One region of the Tumebacillus sp. BK434 genome, then DNA from elsewhere that is predicted to be linked to it. Evidence: riboswitches for the same ligand, from Rfam matches in the RefSeq annotation. Region 1 holds a riboswitch; each other region holds the start of a gene.
The links. A riboswitch is a leader RNA that binds a small molecule or an ion and turns the genes downstream of it on or off. The one in region 1 is predicted to bind S-adenosylmethionine.
Positions count from the first base shown of each region.

Region 2: another riboswitch for S-adenosylmethionine. It lies ahead of EV586_RS13360 (aspartate kinase); the one in region 1 lies ahead of EV586_RS08965 (2,3-diketo-5-methylthiopentyl-1-phosphate enolase).
Region 3: another riboswitch for S-adenosylmethionine. It lies ahead of metH (methionine synthase); the one in region 1 lies ahead of EV586_RS08965 (2,3-diketo-5-methylthiopentyl-1-phosphate enolase).

Region 1 covers NZ_SLXS01000003.1:151,719-162,226, forward strand. The annotation lists gene mtnB (methylthioribulose 1-phosphate dehydratase) at 1-90, opposite strand, end outside; gene EV586_RS08960 (2-hydroxy-3-keto-5-methylthiopentenyl-1-phosphate phosphatase) at 87-767, opposite strand; gene EV586_RS08965 (2,3-diketo-5-methylthiopentyl-1-phosphate enolase) at 795-2,015, opposite strand; SAM riboswitch class I at 2,101-2,212, opposite strand; gene EV586_RS08970 (pyridoxal phosphate-dependent aminotransferase) at 2,292-3,458, opposite strand; gene EV586_RS08975 (PCYCGC motif-containing (lipo)protein) at 3,588-4,175, opposite strand; gene EV586_RS08980 (heavy metal translocating P-type ATPase) at 4,204-6,477, opposite strand; gene EV586_RS08985 (ArsR/SmtB family transcription factor) at 6,725-7,108, opposite strand; gene EV586_RS08990 (hypothetical protein) at 7,284-7,583, shown strand; gene EV586_RS08995 (multicopper oxidase family protein) at 7,642-9,249, opposite strand; gene EV586_RS21080 (hypothetical protein) at 9,389-9,547, shown strand; gene EV586_RS09000 (sensor histidine kinase) at 9,607-10,508, opposite strand, start outside.
Region 2 covers NZ_SLXS01000004.1:432,330-442,837, forward strand. The annotation lists gene EV586_RS13355 (aspartate kinase) at 43-1,296, shown strand; SAM riboswitch class I at 1,368-1,484, shown strand; gene EV586_RS13360 (aspartate kinase) at 1,574-2,323, shown strand; gene metX (homoserine O-acetyltransferase MetX) at 2,320-3,309, shown strand; gene EV586_RS13370 (homoserine dehydrogenase) at 3,311-4,657, shown strand; gene EV586_RS13375 (succinate dehydrogenase cytochrome b558 subunit) at 4,935-5,555, shown strand; gene sdhA (succinate dehydrogenase flavoprotein subunit) at 5,579-7,327, shown strand; gene sdhB (succinate dehydrogenase iron-sulfur subunit) at 7,354-8,103, shown strand; gene EV586_RS13390 (chemotaxis protein CheX) at 8,270-8,728, shown strand; gene EV586_RS13395 (helix-turn-helix domain-containing protein) at 8,871-9,098, shown strand; gene EV586_RS13400 (histidine phosphatase family protein) at 9,172-9,741, shown strand; gene EV586_RS13405 (NUDIX hydrolase) at 9,723-10,163, shown strand; gene EV586_RS13410 (alpha/beta fold hydrolase) at 10,167-10,508, shown strand, end outside.
Region 3 covers NZ_SLXS01000004.1:216,336-226,843, forward strand. The annotation lists gene metH (methionine synthase) at 1-2,206, opposite strand, end outside; SAM riboswitch class I at 2,300-2,398, opposite strand; gene yunB (sporulation protein YunB) at 2,510-3,289, shown strand; gene EV586_RS12400 (HD domain-containing protein) at 3,424-4,071, shown strand; gene EV586_RS12405 (NifU family protein) at 4,266-4,499, shown strand; gene trxA (thioredoxin) at 4,526-4,855, shown strand; gene EV586_RS12415 (glutamate-1-semialdehyde 2,1-aminomutase) at 4,940-6,235, opposite strand; gene EV586_RS12420 (hypothetical protein) at 6,355-7,137, shown strand; gene selA (L-seryl-tRNA(Sec) selenium transferase) at 7,435-8,844, shown strand; gene selD (selenide, water dikinase SelD) at 8,852-9,901, shown strand; gene EV586_RS12435 (CPBP family intramembrane glutamic endopeptidase) at 9,920-10,508, opposite strand, start outside.

The DNA of each region.
Region 1 (10,508 bases):
GAACCAGCCTTTGTTCGCGAAGTTTTGGGATACGTTGACAAGTTGCTCCGCGATGCGGTAGCGCTCTTCTTGCAAGAATGTTTGGCTCATGACAGAACCTCCCCCTTTTGTTCGTTAATGAGTGTTTTCAGTGCTGTGATGCAGTCGTAAAACGTCGCAAATTCAGCGTGCTGAAGTCCCAGCTCCTGACACTGCTTCAGCAAAAACGCTCTCGCCAGAACGAAATCGGCCTGCTTCGCCGCCTGCAAGTCGGTGATCGAATCGCCGATCACGACTTTGTACACCTCTTCATCCGGGAACTTGCGCATCACCGATGGCTTGCACATCCCGCAGCCGTTGGTGCAGTGCTCGTCACACGCGTTCGGCCAGAGGATTTCGATCTGCTCACCGGTAAAGGAGCTGGCGTTGCTGTAGATCGGGTTGTTGATCCCGAACGGGGCGAGCAGCGGGTGGACGAAGAAGTCGATCCCGCCGCTGGTGACCCAAAAGTCGATGTTTTGCTCTTCACAAAACGTAAGGAACTCTGCAAACCCGGCGCGGATCACCGCGACCTCCTGTGCGAAGGCCACGATGTCGTCCCGCTTGTCAGAAGAAATCCCGGCGAAAAGCTGGCCGACGCCGGTCTGGATCGCGATCTCTTGGCCGAGAATCTGATCCTTGATCCTCTCCCATCCCGGAGCGCCGAACCGCTCCATGATCGTGATGATCATATCGCGCTCTGTTATCGTGCCGTCAAAATCACAGAAGATCGTGATGCGTTTGCTCATGGCTGCCTGTCTCCTTTTATCCAAACTCTATTTGTTCCACAGCTCCAACGCTGTTTTCAATTCCGGGGCATGCTCCGCCGCTTCGGCCAAAGTCTTGCCTGCCACCACCGCGTCGATCGCCGCGACGAACGCGCGTCCGCCCGCTGCCGATCCGCCCGGGTGGCCGTGTACGCCGCCGCCCGCGTTGATGATCTGGTCGTTGCCGAGATCTGCATACAACTTGGTGACCAGACCCGGATGGATGCCGGCCGACGGGACCGGGAAGGAGCGGTTGAGGCCGCTGTGTTCGGTGCGCAGCGCTTCGGCGATCTTCAAAGTCTCACCGCGCTCCATCGCGACCGAGCCGTACGCCGACGGGTAGAGCACGAAGTCGGCGCCTGCGATGCGCATCAGCTTGCCGAGCAGGACCGGCGCTGCGATGCCGTACTGTTCAGACGGATACATCGCGCCGGCCATCGCCGGGTGTGCCATGATCGGCACGGTGATCTTCGGGTCGGCTGCCAGGCGATGCAGCACGTCGTAGCCGTAGGTCAGCACGTTCAGCAGCAGGGCGTTGGCGCCAGCATCGACCGCACGGTGCGCTTTGTCGAAAATCTCGGTGACCGGTCCGGTCAGGTTGGCCGCGTAGAGCGTGAATTTGCCGGTCTGCTCTTTCGCGCGCTCCGCTGACAGGCGGCATGCTTCGATGCGCTTTTCGAACGGCGCGTACGTTTCGTCAAAGAAGATTTCGTCATCTTTGACCAGATCTACGCCGCCGAGCGCTTGCTGGTAGAACGCTTCGGCCAGCGCGTCGATGTCATAGCCGATCACCGATTTGAAAATGCTCATCAACAGCGGCCGGTTCTCGATGCCGAGCTGTTGGCGGATGCCGTCGATGCCGTATTTCGGACCCGGGAATTTGCTTTGGAATGCCGGGGGCAATTCGATGTCGACGAGGCGGATTTTGCCGTCCATCGACAGCTTGCCGAACACGGAGGTGAGCAGCGCCGGAATGTCCGGGGTGAAGTTGATCGTCGGATAGGCGACGGTGAGCAACGCTTGGCTCAGGCCGTGTGCGTCCTGCCCGATCTCCTCAGCTCGCACCGCGTGGCCGAGGTGTTTTTGCATCGCGTCTTTGCGCGCTTCCGGAAGGTCGGTCCAGGAGCCGACGGTCAGACCGACAGCGATGCCTTGTGCTTTCTTCTGCCAATCGGTACCCGGCTTGCCGTGCGCCAGGTAGGTAACGTGGACGAATTCTTGTGTAGTCACAGGGCGGATGCTCCTTTGCTGATCGTTAAAATATAAAAAGCCTCTTTCTACTTAAAGAAAGAGGCGACAGAATGTCTGGGTTCGCCTCTTATCTCTCAGGATATTTCCTGTAGGAATTAGCACCGTGTGATCATCATCTGTGAAAACCGGTTGCCGGGCATCGTAGGGCCAGTCCCTCCGCCTGCTCTGGATAAGAGTTGTCTCATATGTGTGAAAAGTTCTGTAGACGATATTACAACCAACAGGGGTGTGTGTCAATCACTTTGCCGGAAGTTTTTAAATGGAAATCTTGCACATCCGGTCGACCGCTTCCTGCAAGCGCTCTTCGCTGGTCAGGAGCCCGACGCGGACATACCCTTCCCCGCTCGGGCCAAAGCCGACACCCGGCGCGACCATCACGTGCGCCTGTTCGAGCAGCGTGTTCGAGAACTCGACCGAGGTGAAGCCTTTCGGAACGGGCACCCAGGTGAAGAAGGAGCCTTTCGGGTTCAGCACGTCCCAGCCCGCTTGGCGCAGTCCGCCGACAAACACGTCGCGGCGGCGCTGATAGGTGGCCGCCAGCTCATGCACGCAGTCTTGCGGCGAGGTCAGCGCCGTGACGGAAGCGCGCTGGATGAAAGCCGGCAAGGAGACGTAGTAGTGGTCTTGGATCAGGTTGATCAAAGAGATGACGTCTTTGTTGCCGAGCGCAAAGCCGACGCGCCAACCGGCCATGTTGTACGTTTTGGACAAGGTGTAGAACTCGACGCCGACTTCTTTCGCGCCCGGCGTCTGCAGGAACGAGACCGGCTTCTCCCCGTCGAATCCGATCGCGCCATACGCGAAGTCGGAGGCAACGACGATGTTGTGCTGTTCGGCAAAACGGACGGTGTCCTCGTAGAAGGAGGCCGGCGCGGTCGCCGAAGTCGGGTTGTTCGGGTAGTTGAGGAACATCAGCTTGGCTTTGGCCAGCTTGTCCGCCGGGATCTGGCTGTAGTCGGGCAGGAAGGCGTTGTCGCGCAGCAGCGGCATCATCGTCATCTCCGCGCCGGACAGCGCGACGCCCGACCAGTAATCCGGGTAGCCCGGGTCCGGCACGAGGCAGACATCGCCCGGGTTGAGCAGGCATTGCGAGATCTCGACGAGGCCGGTCTTGCCGCCAAAGAGGATCGCGACTTCGGTCGCCGGGTCAAGGTCGACGTTGAACTCCGTTTTGTACCAAGTGGCGATCGCCTGTTTCAGCTCGAACAGGCCGGAGAACGGCGGGTATTTGTGCGTCACCGGGTCGAGCACTTCGTGGCGCAGGGATTCGACGATGTGCGGCGGCGTCGGCAAGTCCGGGTTGCCTTGGCCGAGGTTGATCACATCATGCCCGGCGGCAATGTAGGAGTTGACTTTTGCGACCATCGTGGAGAAAAACTGCGTGGGCAGCCCCTGCAGACGGTCAGCCGATTTTATGTTCATGGGTAAAGACCCCTTTCATAAAAAATAACGATAGCAATCACTAAGTAAATACTATACAGCCAATTGAAATCGAAAGACAAGTCAAAAAAGACACTCCGCAGAGTGTCTTTTGATTTTCGCATATGCAAATTAAGACGGCATCGGCGTCGGGGTCGGTTTCGCGTAGCCTTCTTTGTACTTGTTGTCGATGATGGTGCGGATCTCTTTTACCGTCTTGCCCTCTTTTTTCAGCTCGGCCGATTCCAGCGCGATGTTCATGCAGGTATCGCAGCGGGTGCCGTGGTCGTCCCAGACCACTTCGCCGTTGGCGCGCACGTCTTTGACGAAGCATTCTGCATTGCTCTTGTGGCCGGCATGGTCACCGCAGCCGCAGTAGCACGGCATGTTTTTCAGCACGTCGAGGTTGTCGATCGCCGCCGCGTACGACTGCTTGATCTTGGTGTTTGTTTTAATCAGGAACTGCGGGTAGGACTTGGCGCCCGCCGTCACTTCCTGGATGTCGCCGATCGCGGTCAATTTGACCGATTCGCCGACTTTCAGCGCTTTGTAAGCTTCTGCTTGTGCACCGGCGGGGTGCTGGCCTTTGACCGGGCCGGTTTGCCCGTGGTCGGAATGACCCGCGTGTTCATCGGACGTCGCGGTGTCGGCCCTGCCGCAGCCGGTGGCGAGGGTCATCGCCATCAGGCCGGCAAATACAATCTTGGTCATCTTCTTCATTCGTTGCTGCCTCCCTCTCTGATTGTGGTTAACGTTGTTTGATCAGTCTCATGCCGTTTAAGATGACGAGCAGCGCCGCTCCTGTGTCTGCAAACACCGCCATCCAGAGATTGGACAGACCGGCGACGGTCAGGAGCAGGAACGCCAGTTTGACAAGCAGTGAGAACCAGATGTTTTGCTTGATGATGCGCAGCGCTTTGCGGCTGAGGCGGACGATAAACGGCAGTTTGCCGATGTCATCCGACATGAGCACGATGTCTGCAGTCTCCAGTGCGATGTCCGTTCCGGCGCCGCCCATGGCGATCCCGATGTCGGACGCGGCGAGGGCGGGCGAGTCGTTGATGCCGTCCCCGACCATGGCGACCAGGCGGTGACGCTGTTTCAGTTCGGTGATGCGAGCGAGCTTTTGCTCAGGGAGCAAGTCGCCGTGGTACTCGCCGATGCCCGTCTGCTGGGCGATCGACTTGGCGATGCGGGCGTGGTCTCCGGTCAACATCACTGTATATGCGATGCCCGCCTGTTTCAGTCTGGTAATCGTGATTTCGCTGTCTTCTCGCACCGTGTCGGCGACGGCGATCAGGCCGATCACTTGGCGCTCATCGGCGATCAGCATCACGGTACGGCCCTGTTCGTGTTGCACAGACAGGACGGTCTTGAGCTTCTCGGTGCCTGCGTAGCCGAGCTCCTGCATCCAGGACGGCTTGCCGATGCGGTAGAGGCTGCCGTCGATCTGGCCTTGCGCGCCTTTGCCGGCGACGGCCTGGAACTGCTGCACGGGCAGCTGGCGGATGCCTTGTTCCGCGCTGAGCTTGGTGATCGCGCGGGCCAGCGGATGCTCGGAGCGCGCTTCGATCGAAGCGGCGAGGGTGAGCAGGCGCGCTTTGTCGGTGCCTTGGAACGGCTCGACAAAGACGACGACCGGCTTGCCTTGGGTCAACGTGCCCGTCTTGTCGAACGCGATGGCGCGAATCCGTCCCATCAGTTCGAGAAAGGCGCCGCCTTTGATCAGCACGCCTTGCTTGGCCGCGTTGCCGATGGCGGCGACGATGGCGACAGGCGTGGAGATGACAAGAGCGCACGGGCAGGCGATGACGAGCAGGGCAAGCGCCCGGTAGATCCATTCGCTGAACGGGTCGCCGGTAAACAGCGGTGGCAATACGGCGATCAGCAGGGCGAGCAGCACGACGATCGGGGTGTAATAGGTGGCAAAGCGGTCGACAAACTGCTGCGACGGCGCTTTCTGTTCTTGTGCTTCTTCCACCAAGTATATCATGCGGCTGAGGGTGGAATCTTGAACTTTTTTGGTCACTATCACTTCCAGACCGCCCGTTTCATTGAGCGTGCCTGCGAATACTTCGTCTCCCTGCTGTTTCAGCACGGGGATCGATTCGCCGGTAACGGGCGCCTGATTGACGGTCGAGGAACCCGCCTGCACGGTGCCGTCCATCGGGATGCGCTCGCCGGGGCGGACGAGGATCAGGTCGCCGATCCGGAGGTCGTCGACGGGGATGGTGCGTTCGGCGCCGTCTCGTCTGACCAGCGCTTCTTTCGGGGCAAAGCCGATCAGGGAGCGGATCGAGCGGCGTGTGCGCTCCATCGTGCTCGCCTGTAGCCAGTTGCCGACGGAGAAGAGAAAGACGACGGTGGCGCCTTCCGACCACTCGCCGATCGCTGCCGCTCCGATGGCGGCGACGGTCATCAGGAAGTTCATGTCGAGCGTAAATGATTTCAAGGCATAAAATCCGGCCCGGGCAGCGTAGAAGCCGCCGGTGAGGATGGCGATCGTATAGAAGATGATCGAAAGCAGTTCTGACCACGATGCGTATTCTGTGAGCAGGCCGGCCCCGAGGAACAGGCCGGAGACGGCGGTGAGGATGGCGCGCTTGTTGCGCTCCCAGTAGGAAGGCTGTGCGGTGTCGCCATTTGCTTGAACGGGGACGCCCGGGTCTTGCAGGGTCGTGTCGAGCACGGTGGCGCGGTAGCCGACATCGCTGACCGTTTTTTGGATCGCGTCGAGGGCAGCGGTGTGAACGACTGTCATTTTCGTCGTGTTGAAGCTGACCGCCACTTCGCGGACGCCGTCCAGCTTGTGCATCACGCGCTGCACCGTGCGCGCGCACTCCCCGCAGTCCATGCCGTCCACCCGAAACACAGAGCGCGCTTCGCCCGGCTGCAAATCGCCGGCAGAAGGCGCTTCCAGCGGAGCATCGGCGAGCATCGTCACCTCTTCAAAGTCAGACCCATGCCCGCAGCAGGCATCCCCTTCTGCCGAGCAGCAGCTCGACGCAGTGTCCGAGAGCATGATAAGTTCATCAGTTCCGTGCGCATGCCCATGTGAGCCAGCGTGATCATGAGGAACTGCATGGCTGTGTCCATTGGCATGGTCTTGACAGCATGCATGATCGTGCCCGCCTGCATGGTCATGTCCGCTTTCATGGCGGTGTCCATCTGCAGGATCATGGTCACCCGAGTCACCCGAAAAGCCCTTTTTATGATCTTCCCTGTGTTGGTCCGGCATATGTGTGCGGTCCTCCTCTCATTCGGTGCGGCTATCGATGGGAGACATGCTCGAGACCGGTTTTGAAGAGTGTCAGGATGTGGTGGTCGTCGATGCTGTAGTAGGCCACGCGGCCTTCTTTGCGGCGCTTGATGATGCGCAGATTGCGCAAGGTGCGCAGTTGGTGGGAGATCGCCGACTGGGTCATGCCGAGCACGGCGGCCAGGTCGCAGACGCACATCTCCGACTGGACCAGCGCATGGATGATCCGCACACGCGTCGTATCCCCCAGCGCCTGAAAGATCGTCGCCAGCTCCGACACCTGCTCCTCCGGCAGCTCCGCCGCCTTGACTTTGTCCACAGTATCCTCGTGGATCACATTGCAGCACGCTTCCGTCTTGGCTTCCACGCGAGAATTCCTCCTTTGTCCAACCACTATATGACGATATATGAGCAAGTGTTCATGTATTTGCCCTAAACATATCGCACCCTTCTCAATCTGTCAATGATTTGCCTATTTTTACAAATCTCACTGCAAAATCAGCAGACGCGGAATGCTTGTCAAATGCACTTTTCGTAAAATGTCGTAAAAGCATAAAGGAGGTACTGCTATGGCAATCACGTATAGTCACGCACGCGGCTATCTCGGCAAAACGGTTGTCGCTCAATGTCGCGACGGCCGTCACGTCGGTGTGGTGCGCAATGTCACACGCGACGGCATCTGGCTGCAGCGCACGGGTGGACAGGTCTCGGCCGAACCCGGCATGCTGAACGTCGAAACGGCCGACCGCGCTTCGCAAGTGGACGCCCAAGAGGTGTTCTGGCCGCTGCTGTTCCTGCCGTTCTTCACGCTGCTCGCCCTCGCCCCTTGGTATCGCTATGGCTATGGCTACCCCGGCTACTACTGGTAATCCCGGTGCCTAGCAACAAAGACCAACGCGCTCTGACGCGTTGGTCTTTTTCTAGGTTTTACTCCGACTTGTTCCCCGCCTTCGGGTCCGGCACAAAGGAAGGCTGGTAGCCCTCATACTTCACCGTGGTCATCATCCCCGCCGCCGCATGGTGCAGGTCGTGGCAGTGGAACATCCAGTTGCCGTCATTGTCGGCGACAAACGCCACGACGTACGTCTCGCCCGGCTTCACGTTCAGCGTGTCTTTCAGCAGCGGATTACCTTCCAGCGGACGGCCGTCTTTTTGCAAGACCTGGAAGAAGTGCCCGTGCAGATGCATCGGGTGGTCGCTTGTGCCTTCGTTTGTCATCGTGACTTTCACCTGCTGCCCTTTTTTCACCTGCAAAGGCGGAATGTCCGGGTGGATGTTGCCGTTGATCGTGTAGACTTCCTGCGCCGCGCCGTCTTTCTGAATCACTTTGTTGTTGAGCAGCAGGGTCGTCTCCACATCGTAGTTGACGTTTATGTTGACCGGCGCTGCTTTGCCGTACGCTGTGATGTCGAGCGGCGACAGTTCCACGGCCGGCGCTGCATAGTCGTGGCTGTCGTTGCCATCCACCTCGACGTGCACGGCCATGTCGCCTTTCGCTTGCGAATCGTTGGCACAAAGGATGCCAAAATTCGCCCCGGCGGTCAGCTCCACATCATAGCGCTCTCCCGGCGCGATGGCGAGCAGAGAACCGCTGACATCCGGGCTGCTCTGCAAGGCCTGCCCGTCGATGTGGGTGATCTTGAACGTCTGGTTGGTCAGGTTGAGCTGATGCGTCTGGTACCCGGCATTGATCAGCCGGAGCTTGATCTTCTCGCCCTTTTTCACCTGCAGCGGCTCGACTTCGCTGCCCGCCTTGCCGTTGACGGTGAAGATGCTGTACATCTGCTTCATCATCTTATCGTGGCTGATCACCGGGGTGGATGCGCCGCCGTTGTCGCCACTATGTGCGCTGTGATCCGTTCCGGCATGACTCCCACTGCCTTGCTTGCCAGAATCGTCTCCTTTACTGCCCCCGCCGCCATGCCCGCCGTGATCGGTACCCGCACCACTCGCCGCGAACATCTCCGGCGACCACTCATCGAGCAGCAGCGTAAACTCGCGGTCGTACTTCACCTTCTGCTCTTTTGGCTCGACGACCAGCGCACCGTAGAGACCGCGGTCAACTTGGTTCGCGCTGTCCTGATGCGAGTGGTACCAGTAGGTCCCCGGCTCCGACGCTGTGAACTCATACGTGAACGACGCACCGGGCTGCACCGCGTTTTGCGTCACGCCGGGGATGCCGTCCATCGCGTTTGGCACCGGGTAGCCGTGCCAATGGATGCTCACCGGCTGCTGCAGCTTGTTTTTCAAGACGACTTTCACCCGCTTCCCTTCCTGCACGCGGATCTCCGACCCCGGCACCGCCCCGTTAAACGTCCACGCTGTGATCTCCGCGCCCGCTTTCAACTCCCAGTTCGCTTCCCGCGCCTCGACCACATATTCTTGAAATGCGCCTTTCTCATCTTGCTTCTCCACGCCCTGCAGCACTTCGCTGCTCGGCTGCCCGTTCCACAACCCATAACCTCCATACGCCGCCGCAATGACAGCAAGCCCGCTGAACAGCGAGAGCATGACCGTTTTTCGCATTTTATTCATCCTGAAGCCTCCATTTCCCGTGATCTTCTGCCTCTAGCATATCCGGCAATTGTGTTGAAATCGTGTACATTTCGGTCATGCAGCACGAAAAGATACCGTATACATAAAGCACTTCTCACGGTGAAGGGGGACACAACGTATGGTCATTCCCAAGATCATCATCCAACTCTGCCTGATGCTCGTGATCGCCCGCTGCGGCTATGTCGGTTTCCAACTGATCAATCACGCCAAGAAAAAATGGCTGGAGATCCTGTTCCACTTCGCCGTCGCCATCATCGCGCTCGACATTCTCTTATAAACACAGAAAATGCCGAATCCAACTGCGCGGATTCGGCATTATTTCCCCGGAAATCTTCTTCATTCGACAGACGAACGACTCGAAGCCAAGGGCACAGTGAAGAAAAACGACGTGCCCTTGCCCGCTTCGCTCCCCACCCAGATCTGGCCGCCATGGCGGTCGATGATCCCTTTCACGATTGACAAACCCAAGCCCATCCCGCCATTCGCCCGGTTGCGGGATTTGTCGACCCGGTAAAAGCGGTCAAACACATGCGGCAGATCCCGGGCCGGAATGCCGATGCCCGTATCCTGTACCCGCACTCGCAGATCGTCCCCGTCCGCCTCATACTGCACCCGGACAAGCCCGCCCTGCGGCGTGTACTGGATGGCGTTGGTCAGCAGATTGAACAGCACCTGCTCCAGCCGGTCCGGATCACCGATCACAAAAAGCGCTCCTTGCTGCCCCCGTTCGATCCGCAACTCAATCCCTTTTTCCTGGGCGGCCGGCACGAGCTTGGCATACGCCTCCCGGACCACTTTTTGAAAATCTGTGCGGATCAGCACCACCTTCATCCCTTCCCCTTGCGCTCCGGACAGGTCGGTCAACTCACTGACCAGCCGCTGCAGGCGCTGCGATTCGCGGACGATCAGGGCGAGGTATTTCTGGCGCTCCGCTTCGTCCTGCACCCAATTCTCCGCCAAGACCTGACTGTAGCCTTGGATATAGGACAGCGGCGTGCGCAGCTCATGCGTCACGTCGGCCAGAAATTCCTGCTGCTGCTCCTCATGATGCTGCAGACGGCTGGCCAACTCGTTGATCGACTGGGCCAGTTGCCCGACTTCATCCTCCCCGCTGGCCACCACCCGCGCTTCGTAGTTGCGGTTGGCGAGCGAGCGAGTGACGTCTTTCATCTTCAAGAGCGGCGCGACCATCTGCCCGGCCATCGTATAGAGCAGCCAGCCGGCCAGCACCAACGCAC
Region 2 (10,508 bases), on a different contig from region 1:
GACTGAAGTTCCCGAAAATTCAAGAATGGGAGTGGAGAAACAGTGGCGTTGATCGTACAAAAATATGGCGGCTCTTCGGTCGCCAACCCGGAGCGCATCAAGCGCGTGGCGAGCCGGGTGGCGGAGACTGCACAAGCCGGCAACCGAGTGGTGGTCGTCGTTTCGGCGATGGGAGACACCACCGACGATCTGATTGGATTGGCCGCACAGCTGACCGGGAATCCGTCGGCTCGCGAGATGGATATGCTGCTCACCACCGGCGAGCAGATCTCGATCGCTCTTCTGGCGATGGCGGTGCAGACGCTCGGACTGCAAAGCGTCTCGCTGACCGGAGGCATGGCCGGCATCAGCACCGAAGCGGTGCACGGCAAGGCGCGCATCACCGGCATCGACCCGGCGCGGATTCACCGTGAACTGGAGGCGGGGCAGGTGGTGATCGTTGCCGGATTCCAAGGGATGAGCGAGCTTGGCAACATCACGACGCTTGGCCGCGGCGGATCGGATACGACGGCGGTGGCGCTGGCCGCTGCGATCGGCGCCGACCTCTGCGAGATCTACACCGACGTCGACGGCGTATACACGACCGATCCGCGCGTGGTGAAGGCGGCGAAGAAGCTCGACCGCATCTCCTATGACGAAATGCTTGAACTCGCCAACCTCGGCGCCGGGGTGCTGCATCCGCGGGCGGTGGAGTTTGCGAAACAATATCACGTGGCGCTGATGGTGCGCTCCAGCTTTAACAAAAACACCGGGACGCTGGTCGAGGAGGAAGCTCAGATGGAACAGGGAATGATCGTGCGTGGCATCGCCCACGATATGAACGTGGTCAAGGTGTCGCTCGTCGGCGTGAAGAGCCGCATCGGCAACTTGCATCAAATCTTCCGCGCGCTGGCGGAAGCGTCGGTCAACGTCGACATCATCGTCACGTCGGTGGCGCATGAAGGGGTGTCTGACATCTCCTTCACCATCGAGCACGGCGACTTGGACACGGCCGTTCCGGTGCTGGAGAGCCTGCTGCCTGAATTTGGCGGGGCCGGTTTGGAAATGGAAGAAGATCTGGCGAAAGTGTCGATCGTCGGTGCCGGCATGATCTCCAATCCGGGCGTTGCCGCGCAGATGTTTGGCGCGTTGGCGGAAGCGGGTATCGGGATCAAGATGGTCTCAACGTCGGAGATCAAAGTCTCTTGCGTCATCGACAGAGCGCACGCCCATGAAGCGGTGCAGGTGCTGCACTCGACGTTCGGTCTGGACAGCGCCGAGACGGCCATCGTGTCCGGCTTGAGCGGGAATGAGTAAAAGAGGAATTGACAGCCGTTTTTTGGCATAGTAAGATATAGAAAATCTTGTTTGACAACTCAATAGATCAACTCTTATCGAGAGCGGCGGAGGGACTGGCCCTGTGAAGCCCGGCAACCTCGTTTGTGTACCGACACAAGCGAAGAGGTGCTAAATCCAGCAGACTTTTAGAGTCTGACAGATAAGAGGTGCGGAGTCCGATAAATGGAACCCCCTCTTCAATTTGAAGCGGGGGTTTTTGTTTTGCCCCTGTGACAGGAAACGGAGTGAACACAGCGTGGCATTGATCGTACAGAAATTTGGTGGCACCTCGCTTGCCGGGCCGGAGCAGATCCGGCAGGCAGCCTGTCGCGTGCAGGAGACGGTGCGCAACGGCTATGAAGCGGTCGTTGTGGTCTCGGCGATGGGACATACGACAGATCAACTCCTCGGGCTGGCCGGGCAATTGACCGATCAGCCTTGTCGCCGCGAGCTCGACATGCTGCTGGTGACCGGGGAGCAGGTCTCGGCAGCCTTGCTCGCCTTGGCCTTGCAAGCGCTCGGCGTGCCCAGCGTGTCCCTGAACGGTGCGATGGCGGGGATTCGCACCGAAGACTTGCACGGGGAGGCGCAGATTCTGAGCATCGACCCGCTCCGCATCCGGGCGGAGCTGCAGGCCGGCCGGGTGGTGATCGTGACCGGATTTCAAGGCGTGAACCCGGCCGGCGACCCGACGACGCTCGGGCGCGGCGGTTCGGACACTTCTGCGGTGGCGCTGGCGGCCGCCTTGAAGGCGGAGCTGTGTGAGATCTGCACCGATGTGGATGGGGTCTACACCGCCGATCCTAACGTCGTGCCGACCGCCCGCATGATCGATCGCCTGAGCTATGAAGAGATGCTGGAGCTGGCGACCGGCGGCGCGGTGGTGCTCCATCCCCGGGCGGTGGAGACGGCGAAAGCGAATCGGGTGCCGGTCACGGTGCGCTCCTCGTTCCATGCCGGAGCGGGCACATGGATCGGTGAAACAAAGGAGGAAGCGGGACGATGAGCGTGCTGCAGATTGGCGCAGTGGAATTGGAAAGCGGGGCGGTGCTGCCCGATGTGGAGATCGCGTATGCGGCGTACGGTACGCTTAACGAACGCGGCGACAATGCGATTCTCGTCTGCCACGCCTTGACCGGAGATGCGCAGGCCGACCAGTGGTGGGCGCCGCTGATCGGACCGGGGAAGGTCTTGGACATCAATCGGTATTATGTGGTCTGTTCGAACGTGCTCGGCGGCTGTGCAGGCTCGACCGGGCCCAAGACGCGCCCGGCGTTCCCGACGGTGACCATCCGCGACATGGTCGCGGCGCAGAAGCGCTTGCTGGAGCAGCTCGGCGTGCGTTGCCTGCAGTTGGTGCTCGGCGGCTCGATGGGCGGGTTGCAGGCGATCGAATGGGCGGTCAGCGATCCGAAGTTCGTGCGCCGCTGTGCCCCGATCGCGGCGTCTGCAAAGCTCTCGGCGCTGGCGATCGCTTACAACCACGTCATGCGTGAAGCGATCCTGATCGGCGGCCCGGCCGGCTTTGCCCTGGCCCGCAAGATTGGCATGATCACCTACCGTTCCTTTGACCTGTTCGAAGCGCGCTTCGGGCGCGAGGTGAAACATCCGCAAGCGCCGCTTGGCGAGACGGTGTTTCAGATCGAAAGCTATCTCGAACACATGGGGCAAAAGCTGCTCGGGCGTTTTGATGCAAGCTCCTACCTTTGCCTGCTCCAAGCGATGAACCTGCACGACATCGGACGCGGGCGGGGCGGAGAGATCGAAGCGCTGAAGCGGATCGAAGCGGATGTGCTGTGGGTCGGGATCGACACCGACCACCTCTATCCGCCGCAGGAGCAGAGGTCTTGGGCGAGACGCCTGGCCAGACTGGGCAAAAACGTCACCTATCGCGAGCTGTACTCGGAGTACGGACACGACGCCTTTTTGGTGGAAGGCGAGCAGTTGAGCGCGCTGATCGAAGAATTCTTGGCGGAAACGGGAGGGAATTGACATGAAAAAACAGGTAAAAGTAGGTTTGCTGGGACTGGGCACGGTAGGCGGCGGGGTGTATAAGACTTTGCTGAAAAACAGAGTGACGATCCTCGAGCGCACCGGCTGTGCCGTGGAAGTGGTCAACGTCCTCGTCCGCGACCGTGAGAAGGAGCGCGGCTTTGTGATCGATGACAAGGTGCTGTGTTTGGAGCCGCAGGAGCTGCTCGGCGATGAGCAGATCGACATTTATATTGAAGTGATCGGCGGCATCCATCCCGCCAAAGAGATCATCGAAGCCGCCTTGACCAGTAAGCGCCATGTGATCACCGCCAACAAAGAGCTGATGGCCAAACACGGCGCACAGCTGCTGCGATTGGCTGAGCAAAACGGCGTCCATTTGCTGTTCGAAGCGAGCGTCGCCGGAGGCATTCCGGTCATTCATATGCTGCAAGGCTACCTGACTGCCAACCGCGTGCATGAGATCTCCGGCATCTTGAACGGCACGAGCAACTACATTCTGACCGAGATGACGAAGACGGGGCGCAGCTTCCCCGAGGTGCTGGCCGAAGCGCAGGCGCTCGGCTATGCGGAAGCCGACCCGACCTCCGACGTCGAAGGATATGACGCCGCCTACAAGTTGGCGATCCTGACCAACCTCGCCTACGACGCCTGTGTCGAGGTCGAGGCGATCGACCGCCAGGGCATTTCGGCGATCTCCGGTCACGACCTGCTGCTCGCCGAGCGGATGGGCTATGCGGTCAAGCTGATCGGCCATGTGCAAGAGCAGGACGGGGCGGTGCAATTGTCGGTCAAACCGCGCTTGCTGCCGTCCGCTCATCCGCTGGCCCGCGTAGGCGATGTGTTCAACGCTGTCACCTTGCGCGCCGATGTCGTCGGCGACCTGACCCTGATCGGCCGCGGGGCGGGCGAGCTTCCCACGGCGAGCGCGGTGATCGAAGACCTGACCGCCCTGCTCACCCAAGGAGACACCATCCGCCGCCCGAGCTGGAAGCGCCCGCTGGCCGCAGCCGCGAAACGCCCGGAGCAGACCGGCTGCTACTTTCTGTCCCTGACTTCCTGTCCCGAGCAGGCACAGGAGCTGGCTCTGGCTGTGCAGCGCGCGGTCGAGTCGGCGGGCGGTCTGGTCGCCGACTACCGCACGGCCGTTGCAGCCGATGGCCTGCACCATGCGTGGCTGTTAGGGGGAGTTACGGAAGAGCAAGTGCACCGTACGGTCGAATATAGCTCGCAAATCGTCGCTGAGCCGCTGTCGACGCTTCTTTTGAACGTTGAAGGGGAAATCAAGACAGGTGTAAAATGGGAGGCAGAAGCTTCGGGATACGAAACGAACGCCCGTTATGCGTAAAAGCCGGCCGAATCGCGCAATCTGAATAGGTGAGAGTTGACAACTGCGTAGGAACTTGTCGCATTTGACAGTTTCTTGACATTACTTCTACTAAAACAGTACAATTTATGTTGCGTTGATTCGGCCGCCCGAGCCCCTCCGGGTCATGGACGGGACGGTCAAAGGAAGCAAAGGGGGGCGCCTTATCGCATCGTCATAAGGGGAGTACGGAGAGAAAAGAGAAAACACCGACTGTGAATTCGTTCGTTCACAGGTATCTTGGAAGGAGGATCGACAAGTGGCCAACAAACAAGTTAGCCGAGAGTTCTTATTTCGCCGCTTGCACTCGTTGCTCGGCGTCATTCCGGTCACATTGTTCCTGGTGATGCACCTGACCATCAACTCGTTCGCCACGAAAGGCGAGCAGGCATTTAACGACAAGGTGGGCGTGCTCGAGACCATGCCGTTTTTGCCGTTTATTGAATTCGTTTTCATTTTCCTGCCGTTGATCTATCACGGCGTCTATGGCATGTATGTCGCATATACTTCGGGCTACAACGCGAACAAGTATTCCTGGGGCCGCAACCTCATGTTTGTCTTGCAGCGCACGTCCGGCGTATTCACTTTTATCTTTGTGATCTGGCATCTGTGGACGACCCGCTTCTCAGGCGATGCTCCGTCCTTTGACATGGTCGTGCAGATCGTGAGCTCCCCGGTCGGGTTCTGGTTCATGATCATCGGCACGATCGCAGCAGTGTTCCACTTGGCAAACGGCCTGTGGGGCTTCTTCATCCACTGGGGCGTCACGGTCGGCCCGCGCGCGCAACGCGTCTCCGCGTATGTGCTGATGGGTCTGTTCATCGTGCTGTCCGCAGTCGGCACATCTGCTCTGATCGCTTTCCGCGACGCAGTAGCGTAAGTTAGCCTAAGGGAGGAAACGCAATGAGCAACCAACGTGTTGTGATCGTCGGCGGCGGCCTTGCGGGCCTGATGGCGACCATCAAGGTTTGCGAAGCCGGGATTCCGGTCGATCTGTTCTCGTTAGTACCAGTAAAACGTTCTCACTCCGTGTGTGCCCAAGGCGGCATCAACGGCGCGGTCAACACCAAAGGTGAAGGCGACTCGCCGTGGGAACACTTTGACGATACCGTCTACGGCGGCGACTTCCTCGCGAACCAGCCTCCGGTCAAGGCGATGTGCGATGCGGCACCGGGCATCATCCACCTGATGGACCGCATGGGCGTCATGTTCAACCGCACACCGGAAGGTCTGCTCGACTTCCGCCGCTTCGGCGGCACCAAGCATCACCGCACCGCATTCGCAGGCGCAACCACCGGCCAGCAGCTGCTCTACGCGCTCGACGAGCAGGTGCGCCGCTTCGAGTCCCAAGGCCTCGTGCAGAAGTACGAAGGCTGGGAGTTCGTGCAGGCGATCCTCGATGAGGAAGGCACTTGCCGCGGCATCGTGGCACAAGACCTGCGCTCGATGGAGATGCACTCCTTCACGGGTGACGCTGTCATCCTCGCGACCGGCGGCCCGGGCCTCGTGTTCGGCCGTTCCACCAACTCGATCATCAACACCGGCACCGCAGCATCCGCTGTGTACCAGCAAGGTGTAAAATACGCCAACGGTGAGTTCATCCAGATCCACCCGACCGCGATCCCGGGCGACGACAAGCTGCGCCTGATGTCCGAGTCGGCGCGCGGCGAAGGCGGCCGCGTCTGGACGTACAAAGACGGCAAACCGTGGTACTTCCTCGAAGAAAAGTACCCGGCATACGGCAACCTCGTGCCGCGTGACATCGCGACCCGCGAGATCTTCCATGTCTGCGTCGACCTTGGCCTCGGCATCGACGGCGAAAATATGGTCTACCTCGACGTTTCGCACATTCCGAAAGAAATGCTCGACGTAAAGCTTGGCGGTATCATGGAGATCTACGAAAAGTTTGCCGGTGACGACCCGCGCAAAGTTCCGATGAAGATCTTCCCGGCCGTTCACTACTCGATGGGCGGCATGTGGGTCGATTACGACCAGATGACGAACATCCCGGGCCTGTTCGCAGCCGGCGAGTGTGAATACCAGTACCACGGTGCGAACCGCCTCGGCGCTAACTCCCTGCTCTCCGCGATCTACGGCGGCATGGTGACCGGCCCGAACGCAGTCCGCTACATCAAAGGCCTGAAGAAGTCTTCTGCTGACGTCAACAAGTCGATCTTCGAGACGGCTGCGAAGAAGCAGGAGCAAAAATACGAATCGATCCTCAAGATGGAAGGCACCGAGAACCCGTATGCGCTGCATCGCGAACTCGGCCAGTGGATGACCGACAACGTAACTGTTGTTCGTCACAACGACCGTCTGAAGAAGACCGACGAGAAGATCCAAGAGCTGATGGAGCGCTGGCACAAGATCGGCATGGCCGACAAGTCCCGCTGGGAGAACATGATGGCACCGTTCACCCGCCAGCTCTGGAACATGCTCGAACTGGCCCGCGTGATGACTGTCGGCGCCCTGATGCGCGACGAGTCCCGCGGCGCGCACTACAAGCCGGAGTTCCCGGACCGCAATGACGAGAAATTCCTCAAGTCCACCATTGCGACCTGGACGCCGAACGGCCCGGAAATCTCGTACGAAGACATCGACGTATCGCTGATTCCGCCGCGTCTGCGCAACTACGCAGTCGATAAGAACTAATACTGCGACGAAAGGGGGAGACTCGCATGAGCCAAAAAGAAATTCAAGTCATCATCGAACGTCAAGACCGTGCGGACAGCCAGCCGTATACGCAGGAATTCCGCATACCGTACCGTCCGAACATGAACGTGATCGCAATCCTGATGGAGATCCAGCGCAACCCGGTCGACACGAACGGGAAGCAGTCCGCACCGGTCGCTTGGGAATCGAACTGTCTGGAAGAAATCTGCGGCGCGTGCATGATGGTCATCAACGGCAAGCCGCGGCAAGCGTGCTCGGCGCTGGTCGACCAGCTCGAGCAGCCGATCCGCCTGAAGCCGGCGCGCACGTTCCCGGTCGTCCGCGACCTCGTCATCGACAGAAGCCGCATGTTCAAAGCCCTGCAGAAAGTCAAAGCATGGGTGCCGATCGACGGCACGTATGACCTGGGTCCGGGTCCGCGCATGGCGGAACGCGACCGCCAATGGGCGTACGAGCTGTCCAAGTGCTTCACTTGCGGCGCGTGCGTCGAGGCGTGTCCGAACGTCAACGAGCGCACCTCGTTCATCGGTCCGTTTGCCATTTCGCAGGTTCGCCTGTTCAATACGCATCCGACCGGCGAAATGCACAAGGAAGACCGTCTGGAAGCTCTGATGGGCACCGGCGGCATTCACGAGTGCGGCAACTCGCAAAACTGCGTGCAGGTGTGCCCGAAAGGCATTCCACTGACCACGTCGATCGCTGCGATGAACGGGGCGGTCAACCGCCACGCCATCTCGTCTTGGCTGAAGCGCTAAACCATGCGGTAAGACCACCCTCCGGGGTGGTCTTTTTTTGTCGTTAAAGAAGTCAGGGATTGTCGAAAGGGGTCTAACAGTTTATAATAGTAAAAATTAGAGAATTTAAAATTCGGAGCTGAAAGCCAGTACGACATAGCCCACCATATAAAGGGGAGATTGTTTCATGCATGGACAGATCATTGTGCCTTTTCTGGAATCTGCACAGCAGGTCTTGCAAATGATGACCACTGTTGCGCTGACGCCGGGAACGGTCGCGACCGCAGCCCCGGACCTGCATACCCATCACGTCTGGATTCGCATCGACTTAAAAGGCGATGTCGATGGACAAGTCGCTTTCGGTTTGGCGCCGGAGATGGCGCTGAAGATCGCTTCGGCGATGATGGGCGGCTTTGAATTGAGCCAATTTGACGAGATGAGCCAAAGCGCCGTCGCGGAACTGGCGAACATGATCAGCGGCAATGCCTGCATGCAGCTCTCCAACAACGGCATGGCGATCGACATCACCCCGCCGCAGGTGCAGATGGGCGAAACGCTTGTGCAGCCGATGCAGGAGATCGCCTATATGGTGCCTCTGGAACTGCAAGAACTGGGCATTTTAGAAATCAAATTATTGATCGCATAGCGTGCGGTTTGTTTCACCAAACCGCCCTGATTTGTATAGGATAGTTCGAGACACTGCACCAACCTCTGATCGGGCTGGGAACAGCACCGAACCCAACATCCCTGGACCTTGTATTCATGACCCGAGCAAGGAGGGATCGAGAGTGACAGCGGGCAAGGACGCACGAGGAAAATCCCTACTTACCACCCGTGAGCGTGAAGTATTTGAACTGCTGGTACAGGACAAAACAACAAAAGACATCGCAGAGAAGCTGTTTATCAGCGAGAAGACGGTACGCAACCACATCTCCAACGTGATGAAAAAGCTCAACGTCAAAGGTCGTTCGCAAGCGGTGGTTGAGTTGGTACGACTCGGAGAACTGCAAATCTGACGCTCTCCTGCATGATTTTATTTTGACGCCCTGCTCGGTGGCTTGAGCAGGGTTTTTCTTTAGGAGGTAAGACATGAGCAAATTGTACGTCGTGCGCCACGCGCAAGTAGAAATTGACCCGAAAGTCCCGGCTCATCTGTGGCAACTGTCCTCAGCAGGAGTACATTCGACCCGGGAGTTGGCAGCCCGCGAGTCATGGGCGAAGGTGCGGACGATCTGGCACTCGCCGGAGCCGAAAGCGGTCGGCACCGCCCGCGTGATCGCCGAACAAGCCGGGCTGGTGATGAAAGAGCATGCCGGCCTGCACGAGCTGGCGTTCGATGCTGGTTATCTGAGCCAAGAGGAATTTCAGTCGCGGGTCGGGGCTTATTTTCAAGGTGGGACAGCAGACCCCGCGTTCGAACCTTATCACGAGGCAGAAGCGCGCATCGCGCATGCGGTGCAGGACATCGTGGCCAGGTCGAACGGGCAGGACACGGCGATCGTCTCACATGGGCGGATCTTGACGGTGCTGTACTCCCGGTTGCTCGGGCGGCGGCTGGGACCAAAGGACTGGCGGTCGATCCAATTGCCCGATCTGTCGGTGATCGACACAACGACTTGGAACGTGGAGCGGGGGTTCTTATGCAGCGATTCACATTGATTCCGGCGGTACATATCTTTTTCGTGCGCGAGGGGGAAGTGCTGCTGTTGCGTCGGGCCAACACCGGCTACGAAGACGGCAACTACAGCGTGGTGGCAGGGCATATCGACGGCAAGGAAGAGGTCAGGCAGGCGGCGATCCGCGAGGCGCGGGAAGAAGCGGGCGTGGAGATCGTGCCCGAGGACGTGCAGGTGGTCGGCGTGATGCACCGGCTGTCCAATGACGAGCGGGTCGACTTTTTTGTGGCGGTAGAACGCTGGACGGGTCAGATTCGCAACATGGAGCCCGACAAGTGCGACGACCTGCGCTGGTTTGCATGGGACGACTTGCCGGACAATATCATTCCATATGTGCGAAGAGCCTTGCAGAATTACCGGCAGGGCAACTGGTTTGACAGCGTGGGATTCGACCGGGAGGAATGATCGATGAACGAAAAGGTTCAACTACGCGGAAGTGGCCTCTACGTGGAAATGGTTGGACCGCTCGACGCGCCGCCTCTGCTCTATCTGCATGGAGGGCTGGGCGGCGCCGGCTCGTATGATTTTGTGCATGATCAGGGGGAGCGCTTGTCGCAAGGAGTCTGGCTGATCGCACCCGACCGGCGCGGCGTGCTGCGCTCCGATCCCTTGTGTCCCGGCGAGCAGGTCACCGTGCAGGGCCTGCTGCAGGACATGGAAGACTTGCGCGTCCACTTGGGACTGGACCGCTGGTCGGTGCTGGGGCATGCTTTTGGCGGCTGGCTGGCCGCGCTGTATGCGATCACCTAC
Region 3 (10,508 bases), on a different contig from region 1:
TGTTGGAGAGGATGATCTCGACGAGGTTCTTGCCGATGTCGTGCACGTCGCCTTTGACGGTGGCGAGCAGGATCTTGCCTTTGCGCGACCCTTCCTGTTTTTCCATAAACGGTTCGAGGTGGGCGACGGCCGCTTTCATCACTTCGGCGCTCTGCAGCACTTCGGCGACGATCAGCTCGTTTAAGTTGAACAGGCGGCCGACCTCTTCCATTCCGGTCATCAGCGGGCCGTTGATGATCTCCAGTGGCGGGTACTGGGCCAGCGCCGCATCAAGATCGGGGATCAGACCTTCTTTGCTGCCTTCCACCACATAGTTGGCGAGGCGCTCTTCCAAAGTCATGTTGGAGACGGCGACCGTGTTCGTCACTTTCTTCTCGCGGTAAAAGGCGGTGAACGCGGCCAGTTTTTCATCGTCGATGTGGAAGAGCAGGCTTTCTGCCAACTGACGCTCTTCCTCCGGGATCGACGCATAGCGCTCCAGCTTCTCGGAGTTGACGATGGCATAATCCAGTCCTGCCTTGGTGCAGTGGTACAGGAAGACGGCGTTCAAAACTTCGCGCCCCGCACCGGGCAGGCCGAAGGAGACGTTGGAGATGCCGAGGATGGTCTGGCACTCCGGCAACGCTTCTTTGATCAGGCGGATGCCCTCGATCGTCTCGGGAGCGGAGCCGATATACTGCTCATCTCCGGTGCCGCAAGGGAAGACCAGCGGATCGAAGATCAGGTCCTGCGGATGGAGGCCGTATTTGCCGACCAGCAGGTCGTAGGAACGCTTGGCGACTTCCAGTTTGCGCTCGCGAGTCACCGCCATGCCTTGCTCGTCGATGGTGCCGACGACGACGGCAGCGCCGTATTTTTTGATCAGGGGCACGACTTCTGCAAATTTCTGTTCGCCGTCTTCCAGGTTGATCGAGTTCAGAATCGCTTTGCCCTGCGAGTATTTCAGCGCGAGGTCAAACACGGTCGGGTCGGTCGAGTCGATCATCAGCGGTGTTTTGACTTTTTTGGTGACGAAGTTGAGGAAGGCGGTCATGTCCTGATGCTCGTCGCGGTCCGGGTCCTGCAGACAGACGTCGATCACCTGGGCGCCTTTTTTGACTTGGGCGCGGGCGACCTCCGACGCTTCTTCGTATTTGCCTTCGACGATCAGGTTGCGGAACTTGCGGGAACCGAGCACGTTGGTGCGCTCGCCGACGATCAGCGGGCGGTTGTCCGGCTCGATGAACACCGCTTCGATGCCGGAGACGGCCGGCGCATGGTGCTCTTTTTTCAGACGGGGCGCCACATCATGCAGCGCTTCATGGATCGCGCGGATGTGGTCGGGCGTGGTGCCGCAACAGCCGCCGGCGACGTTCAGCCAACCCTGCTCCGCGAAGCCGCGCAGCTTTTTCGCCAAGCCCTGCGGCGTTTCGTGGTAGTGGCCGTCCTCGTCGGGCAGCCCGGCGTTCGGGTAGCAGGAGACTCCGCACTGCGCCAGTTCGGACAAGGAGCGCAGATGGTCGCGCATGAACTCCGGGCCGGTCGCGCAGTTCAGGCCGATCGAGATCGGCTGTAGGTGCTCAAGCGACACGTAAAACGATTCGATGTTCTGCCCGGCTAAGGTCGTGCCCATCGGCTCGATCGTGCCGGAGATCATCACCGGAATCTCTTGCTGCAGGTCTTGGAAGGCTTGGCGGATGCCGATGCTCGCCGCTTTCACGTTCAAGGTGTCTTGGATCGTCTCCAGCAGCAGCACGTCAGCGCCGGCCTGTACGAGGGCGCGGGCCTGGACATAGTAGGTTTCGACCAGTTCGTCAAACGTCACCCCGCCGGTGACGGACAGCGACTTGGTGGTCGGTCCGATCGCGCCGGCGACGTAGCGCGGCCAGTCCGGCGTGGAGTAGCGATCGGCCGCAGCGCGGGCCAGACGCACGGCGGCGAAGTTGATCTCTTCCGTCTTGTGGGCGAGGTCATATTCGGCCAGCACGAGCGCGGTCGCGCCAAAGGTGTTGGTCTCGATGATGTCGGCGCCGGCTGCGAGGTACGCTTCGTGAATCTTCTGAATCACGTCCGGGCGGGTCAGCACGAGGTTCTCGTTGCATCCGTCCAGCTCTTCGCCGCCAAAGTCGGCAGGGGTGAGATTCTCTTGCTGCAGCATCGTCCCCATCGCTCCGTCGAGGATGAGAATTTTGCGGGTCAGTTGGGTCTGTATCGGCACACGGGTCATTGGAATTGACAGCCTCCTTGTGGTCTGCATACAAAAAACCCTCTTCTCGGGCGGTCCAAGAAGAGGGTGAGCGTTCACGTGAATACGGTTCCTCTCTTATCTGCCAAAGCGTATTGCTTTGCTGGAATTAGCACCTGTACACGGTTGCCGAGGCTTCGCAGGGCCAGTTCCCTCCGCCTCTCTGGATAAGAGTTCAAGTCATTCTGTTGTTGGACTGATACTATCACCTTTGAAACGTATGTGTCAATGGATTGTTTGATGTTCGTCCGCATAGAGATGAGAACAGGGAAAGGAGGAAGCTGGATGGCGATGAAGATACGCGGCGCGAAGAAGCCGGTCAATTGGCGCTTGATCTTCTTTGCCTTGCTCGTCCTGTTCGTGTTTGCCATCGCCCAGTCGGTGTATTATGTGGAGAGCAGTCTGCGCCCGACGTTTATCAAAGTGGCGGAGGAGAAGACGCGGCACATCGCGACCGAAGCGATCAACGGTTCGATTGCGGAGCGGATCTCGAGTGAGGCGGACTACAGCAAACTGATCGATCTGAAAACGAGTTCTGCCGGAAAGGTGACGGCCGGCTATTTTAACATGGTCGAAGCGGCCCGCATACAAAATGATGTGACGAAAAGCATCGAAGGCGTTTTACAAAGCCTGCAGGAGAAAAAGATGTACATCCCGCTCGGGCAGGCGGCCGGTTCATCCCTGTTGTCCCAGCTCGGCCCGGACATCCCGGTCGAGATCCAGCCGGTCGGGAACGTGATGTCTGACATCGGCTGGGAATCGCAGGAGCGGGGCATCAACCAGGTGATCCACACGCTGTACCTCGAGATCACGGTGCACACCTCGGTCATCGTGCCGTTCACGACCAAGCCGTCCGAAGTGAAGACGAAAGTGCCGATCGCCTACGTCTTCCTCGTCGGCGACGTGCCGCAGATGGTGTTTAACGCCAAAGGCGAGACGGTCGGACAGACGACATCGAGCAGCCAGATCCCGATGCCGTCGATCCAGTTGCCCAATCTCAATGACAACAAGGATGAAAAAAGCGACGCCGCTTCTGAATCGTCCGCTGCCGGAGCGGAGGAATAGCAGAGCCCGACCAGCGCTGCCAAACGAAAGACGCTGCGAGACATGTAAGGCGCGGAAGAAGATGGTAAGATAGTGGGAGAGGCAGGGACGGATCGTTTCGTGGCTGACCCTTTGAGAAGCAGGAGGACAGAGCAATGGATCAGGCTAACATCATCGCAGCAGCTGAGCAATTTGTGAAGGACGAACTGGGCGGGGACAGCTCGGGGCATGATTACTGGCACATCTACCGCGTGTGGCAGACGGCGAAGAAAATCGGGGTGGAAGAAGGCGCAGACCTGCTGGTCGTCGAGCTGGCGGCGTTGCTGCATGACATCGCCGACGAGAAGCTCGTCGCAAGCGAAGCGGAAGGACTGGCGAAAGTGCGCAGCTGGCTGGTGGAACAGGGCGTGGCAGAAGCCACGGTCGAGCACGTGATGGAGATCATCTCGACGATGTCGTTCAAAGGCGGCGGCAAGACCGGCATGCGCACGCTGGAAGGCGCCGTCGTGCAGGACGCCGACCGCCTCGATGCGATCGGCGCGGTCGGGATCGCCCGCGTGTTCGCCTATTCGGGAGCAAAAGGGCAGCTGTCGCACGACCCGCACCTTCCGCCGCGCACCGACATGACGGCCGAGGAGTATCGCAAAGGCAAGTCGACGGCGATCAACCATTTCTATGAAAAGCTGCTCAAGCTGAAAGACTTGATGAACACCGCGTACGGCAAGCAGATGGCGGAAGGGCGCCATGCTGTGATGGAAGCGTTTTTGGAACAATTTTACGCGGAGTGGGAAGGCAAAAAGTGAGCAAGGACGCGCACTCTGAATAGTGTAGGAGTGAGAGATGTAACAGAGGTCACAGATATACCTTCCCACCTCCCCTATACTAAGGGTAAAATAATAACAATGTGCAGCGCATCGCATGAGCGGAAAATCTTCCGCCTATACTAGATGCGTATGCACTCAACTCAATTTGGAAGAACGAATGGAGGCTACTCACAATGGAAGATCTTCGCGCACGCGTTCAAGAAGCACTTGACAAAATTCGCCCGGGCCTGCAAGCTGACGGCGGCGACGCAGAACTGGTAGAAGTAGACGGCGATACTGGCATCGCACAAATCCGCATGACCGGCGCTTGCGGCGGCTGCCCGATGTCCACGATGACCCTGAAAATGGGTATCGAGCGCACCATCCGCGCATCCGTTCCGGAAATTCGCGAAGTTGTAGCAGTTTAATTTTCTAACGTACGGAGGTACTAACCATGGCAACTGACGCAATCTTGACCATTACCGACGCGAACTTTGACGATGCCGTCAAAAACTCCGAAACCCCGATCCTGGTTGACTTCTGGGCGACCTGGTGCGGCCCGTGCCGCATGCTCGCTCCGGTCCTCGAAGATGTGGCGGGCGAAACGGCCGGCAAGCTGACCATCGGCAAGCTGAACATCGACGAAAACCAAGCGACCACGCAAAAATTCGGCGTGATGTCCATCCCGACCATGCTCGTCTTCAAAGGCGGCGAGGTCGTGAAGACTGTCGTGGGCTACAAGTCCAAGAAAGACCTGATGGACGAACTGGCTGGCGTACTGTAAGTCGAACCTGCAGAAAGGCACCGCGATGGCGGTGCCTTTTTTGCGCAAAGAAAAGCACTGCCGGATGCGGCAGTGCTTTTGTTGTTACAGCTTGGAAAACGCGCGGTCTGCAGCGAGCAGCGTAAAGGCGATGTCTTCCGGGGTGTGCGCCGTGGAGACGAACCACGCTTCGTATTTGGACGGCGCGAGCAGGATGCCTTCTTCGAGCAGCAGGTGGAAGAAGCGGGCAAACTTTTCGCCGTCGGCCGACTTGGCGTCTTCGTAGTTTTTCACTTGGCGGTCGGTGAAGTACATCGCAAACGCGCCGCCGACGCGGTTCAAGGTGACCTTGTGGCCGTATTTGCGCGCCGACTGAAGCAGTCCTTCGGCCAGCAGTCGCCCAAGGTCGCTCATGCGCTCGTACGTGCCCGGCTTCTGCAGCTCTTCCAGGCAGGCGATGCCGGCCGAGATCGACGCCGGGTTGCCCGCCATCGTGCCCGCCTGATACGCCGGGCCGAGCGGTGCGACTTGCTCCATGATGTCGATGCGGCCGCCGTAAGCGCCGATCGGCAGGCCGCCGCCGATGATCTTGCCAAGCGCGGTCATGTCGGGCGTGACCCCGAGCAGATTTTGCGCGCCGCCGTAGAGGAAGCGGAACGCGGTGATCACTTCGTCGTAGATGACCAGCGCACCGTGTTTGTGCGTCAGTTCGTTGACGCCTTGCAGGAATCCGGACTCCGGCGCGACGATGCCGAAGTTGCCGACGATCGGCTCGACCAGCACGGCTGCGACCTGATCGCCCCACTTGTTCAAAGCGTCTTCATACGCCTGCAGGTCGTTGAACGGCACGGTGATCACATCTTCGGCGATCGACTGCGGAATCCCCGCCGAATCGGGAATGCCGAGCGTCGACGGGCCGGAGCCTGCCGCGACCAGCACGAGGTCGGAGTGGCCGTGGTAGCAGCCGGCGAACTTCATGATCTTCGTGCGCCCGGTATAGGCGCGGGCAACGCGGATGCAGGTCATCACCGCTTCGGTTCCGGAGTTGACGAAGCGGACTTTTTCGAGGGACGGGATCGCTTCCTGCAGCATCTGCGCAAAATCGATCTCCAGCTTCGTCGGCGCCCCGTAGAGCAGCCCGTCATGCGCCGCGCGGGTGATCGCTTCCGCCACGTGTTTGTTGCCGTGACCGTGGATCAGCGGGCCGTATGCGGCGAGATAGTCGACGTACCGGTTGCCGTCCACGTCATACAGGTACGCCCCGTCGCCTTTTTCGATAAAGACGGGCGCGCCGCCGCCGACCGCCTTGAACGAGCGGGACGGAGAGTTGACGCCGCCGACGATGACTTCCTGTGCGTCTTCATAATAACGTTCCGAGCGGGAACGGTTGAGGGTTGCCATGAGGAATCTCCACCTTTCTTGTCTATCTCTTATCGTACCAAAAAATCACACGACCGACATTCCAATTTTCCCCGCTCCGAAGACTGTAACAAGCAGTCTACATGAACGGAGGAACCTCGATGAACCCCAAGTGGAAAAAAATCACCCTGATCACCGCCCCGATCCTGATTGCCGGATCGGTCTATGCGTTTACCAACGCGTCGGCGTCTAATGAGGACAACGGCATCACCGGGACGCTCGTCTCGTCGGAGAAGCTGACCCCGGAGGAGATCGCCGCCCTGGAGTCGGCCAAACCGGCCCCAGCACCTGCGACAGGCACGGACACAACTCCGGAGGTAGACATGAGCGCAATCAACCCGTTCACCGTCTACACGCCGCCGGCAGCACCCGCTGCGACGACGCCTGCAGCAGCACCGGCTGTGGAAACGTCCCAGCAGCCCTTCTCGCTGGACAATGTCAAGAAGCTGGAATTAAAATCACAGACCACGCTTGGCGAGTTGAAGCTGGAGTTTAAGTCGGACAAAGGCGAACTCCAGTTGAAAGGCGAGATCGCCGACCGCAAGATCGAAGTCAAAGGCGAGCAGGCGCTGGACGTGCTCGGCAAGCTGCTGGCCAGCTTCGGCCTGCAAGACTCGATGACCGCGCTGCTCCAAGGCGAGGATGTCAAGCTCGACGCAGCGCTGGCCGGCGCCTTGAAGGGGCTGGAGATCGAGCTGAACGACGGCCGCAAGATCGAAACGAAAGCGCCCGGCAAGAACCCGAAAGCCCAAGGCAAACACGACAACGGCAACCACTACGGCTGGGACAAAGCAAAGAAAGAAAAAGAGAACAAGGGCAAAGGCAACGAAAAGGCCAAAGGCAAAGACAAGCATGACAATGATGACCAAGGTGAAGACAACTAAAACATTCGGAAACATGAGCAGTGACCGAGTGAATCGAGTCGTGCCGCTCAGAGACTCAGTTGTCAGTTACATGTAACACGGCCGTCAGAGATTCGGCTGTCAGACCAGAGCGCCGGCTTGAAGAAGCACAGATCCGTCTGAAGTCTGACACGTGAAACACAATCTGCACCACGAACCGCTCGTTGCACAATCGAGAACTGCCGTCTGTAAGCGGGACGGCAGTTTTTGCGTTTTAAAACGCAAGAAAGTCAGCTAGAATGGGAAGATGGAGTACCTCATGAAGAGGATGTGATCGTTTTGGAAAAACGCGGGACCGAACTGCTGCGCAGCCTGCCTGCTGTGCACCGGCTGCTTGACCATCCGCAGTGCCGTGATTTGGCGGCCGCGCACGGGCACAAGCTCGTCTCCACCGCTGCCGGCGACGTGATCGGCGAGGTGCGCGCCAGCATCCTGCAAGGGGATGCGGAGGCGGAGACCGACCTCGACGTGCTCGCCGACCGGGTGGCGGAGCGGGTGCAAAAGCAGTTTCACCTGAACTACCGCGCCGTGATCAACGCGACCGGCGTCGTCCTGCACACCAATCTGGGGCGCGCCCCGCTGGCCGATGCGGCAATCGATGCGATCGAACGCACGGCAAGAGGGTATACCAATCTTGAGCTCAACTTGGCGACCGGTGAACGCGGCTCCCGCTATGCGCACGTCGAAGAGCTGATCTGCGAGCTGACCGGCGCGGAAGCAGCGCTTGTCGTCAATAACAACGCCGCCGCCGTCCTGCTCGTTCTGACCGAGATGGCGAAAGGGAAAAGCGTGATCATCTCCCGCGGCCAGCTCGTCGAGATCGGCGGCTCGTTCCGCGTGTCGGAAGTGATGAAGGCGAGCGGCGCCCAGCTCATCGAAGTCGGCACCACCAACAAGACGCACGAGTACGACTACGAACGCGCGATCGACGACGACACCGCCCTGATCCTGCGCGTGCACACCAGCAACTTCCGCGTCGTCGGCTTCACCCACCAGCCGGAATTGTCCGATCTGGTCGCCCTGGCTCACGCGCGCAATGTGCCGGTCTATGAAGACTTGGGCTCCGGCTCGCTGTTCGACCTGCGCGCCCACGGCATCGGTGATGAACCGACTGTGCGCGAGACGGTCAGAGCGGGCGTGGATCTCTGCTCGTTCTCCGGGGACAAGCTGCTCGGCGCCACGCAGGCGGGATTTATTGTCGGCAAGCAGGAATACATAAAACGGATCAAGAAAAACCAATTGACCCGCGCACTGCGCGTGGACAAGCTGACTCTGGCCGCGCTGGAAGCGACCTTGCGCCTGTATCTCGATGAAGATCTCGCCAAGCGCGACAACCCGACGCTCTGGATGCTCCTGCGCACGCCCGATTCGATGGGCGCAGAGGCAGAACGGCTGCAGGCCGGGCTGGCTGCCGTGTTTGGCGAAGCGGCAGACGTGCAGGTGGAGCCGGGCTTTTCCCAAGTCGGGGGCGGATCGCTGCCGACGGAGGAATTGCCGAGCTGGCATGTGACGGTCAGATCCCGTCAGTTTTCGCTGAATGCGTTAGAACGAGCGCTTCGTCACGTCGCCTTGCCGGTGATGACGACGATGCGAAAGGAGGCGATACATTTCGATGTCAGAACGATCTTCCCAAGAGAGATCCCAGCAGTTGTCGACAGCGTCCGTGACGCCTTCGCAAGGCTCGGGTGACGCTGTGTTGCCCAGCGAACAGGTGCGCTTGACCCTGCTGACCGAAAAAGCCGGCTGAGGCTGCAAAATCGGCCCGGCCGACCTGGCGCAAGTTTTGCGCCATCTTCCGAAAAATGTTCCTGATGCGAACCTGATCGTCGGTATCGACACGTCTGACGATGCGGGTGTGTACAAACTGAATGACGAGACGGCGCTCGTGCAGACGGTCGACTATTTCACGCCGGTCGTCGATGACCCGTACATGTTTGGCGCGATCGCCGCTGCCAACGCCTTGTCTGACGTCTATGCGATGGGCGGGACGCCGCTGACGGTGCTGAACATCGTCGGCTTCCCGATCTCCAAGCTGGACAAAAAAATCCTCGCTGAGATCCTGCGCGGCGGCGCCGACAAAGTCCGCGAGTCGGGCGCGGTGATCGCCGGCGGGCACTCGATCGACGACACCGACCCGAAATTCGGCATGGCGGTGACCGGGATCGTCCACCCGGAGAAAGTCTGGACGAACGCCGGGGCGCGCCCCGGCGACAAGCTGATCCTGACCAAGCCGATCGGCGTGGGCATCGTGACCACGGCGATCAAGCGGGGGAAAGCATCGCCGGAGCTGATCCAACTGGTCGAAGTGACGATGGCTGCGCTGAACAAGGTGCCGGCGGAGACGGCGAAAGAGTTTACCGTCCACGGCTGCACCGACGTGACCGGCTTCGGTCTGGCCGGTCATGCGCTGGAGATGGCGCGCGGGGCGAACGCCGGCGTGGTGCTCTATGCGTCGCAAGTGCCGCTGCTGCCGGACACCGTCTCCCTTGTCGAGCAAAAGGTGTATCCGGGCGGCACCGTGCGCAACATCGACTGGGTGAAGGACGATGTGACCTACGAAGGCGTCGATGAGACCACCAAGATCATCCTCTGTGACGCCGTCACCTCGGGCGGCCTGCTGCTCGCCGTGCCGGCCGACGAAGCGGACTCGCTCGTCGCCAAGCTCCGCGACCGCGGCATCGCCGCCGCCTCGATCGTCGGTGAAGTGGTGGCCGATCATCCGGGCAAGCTGACCGTTCGTCCGTAACACCAAAAGGGACTCCGTCTACACGCGGAGTCCCTTTTTCTTGTAGGCAAATACAAGCAGGGGCAACAACAGCCACAACAAGCCCCGGTAATCCCCATACATCCCGCCCATGGTAACGCTCGCCAGAAAGCTGTCGTACAGAAAATGTCCGGTGATGACCGCACCAAGCCCATAGCGCCGGTAGAGCCAGAAGAAGAGCGGCCCGATCACCAAGCCCAGCTCGAGAATGCGGTAATACCATGGGGAGACATCGTACGACAGATGGGTGAGCGACCAGAGCAGGGAAGAGGCTAAGGCCGCGACGAGCGCCGGCTGCAGCCAGCGGCCGAACAACCGGCGGAAGATCAGCTCTTCGCTCAAGGCCGCCATGACGGCAGCGACCCCGGTCAGCAGCAAGGGCCAGGGGGACAGCGCCAGCGTCTCCTGCTGCTGCAGGTCGGACGCCCAAAACCCAAATGCCGAAGCCAGCCAGCTCAGCAGCGTGCTGACGCCTGCCAATATGCCGAACACGCCGTACCCTGCCGTGACCTGCCTGTGGAGCCAATCCGGATCTTTGACCCGCTGGAGCAGCGTCGGGCCGGACGGTGCCGTGATTACAAAGAGGCTG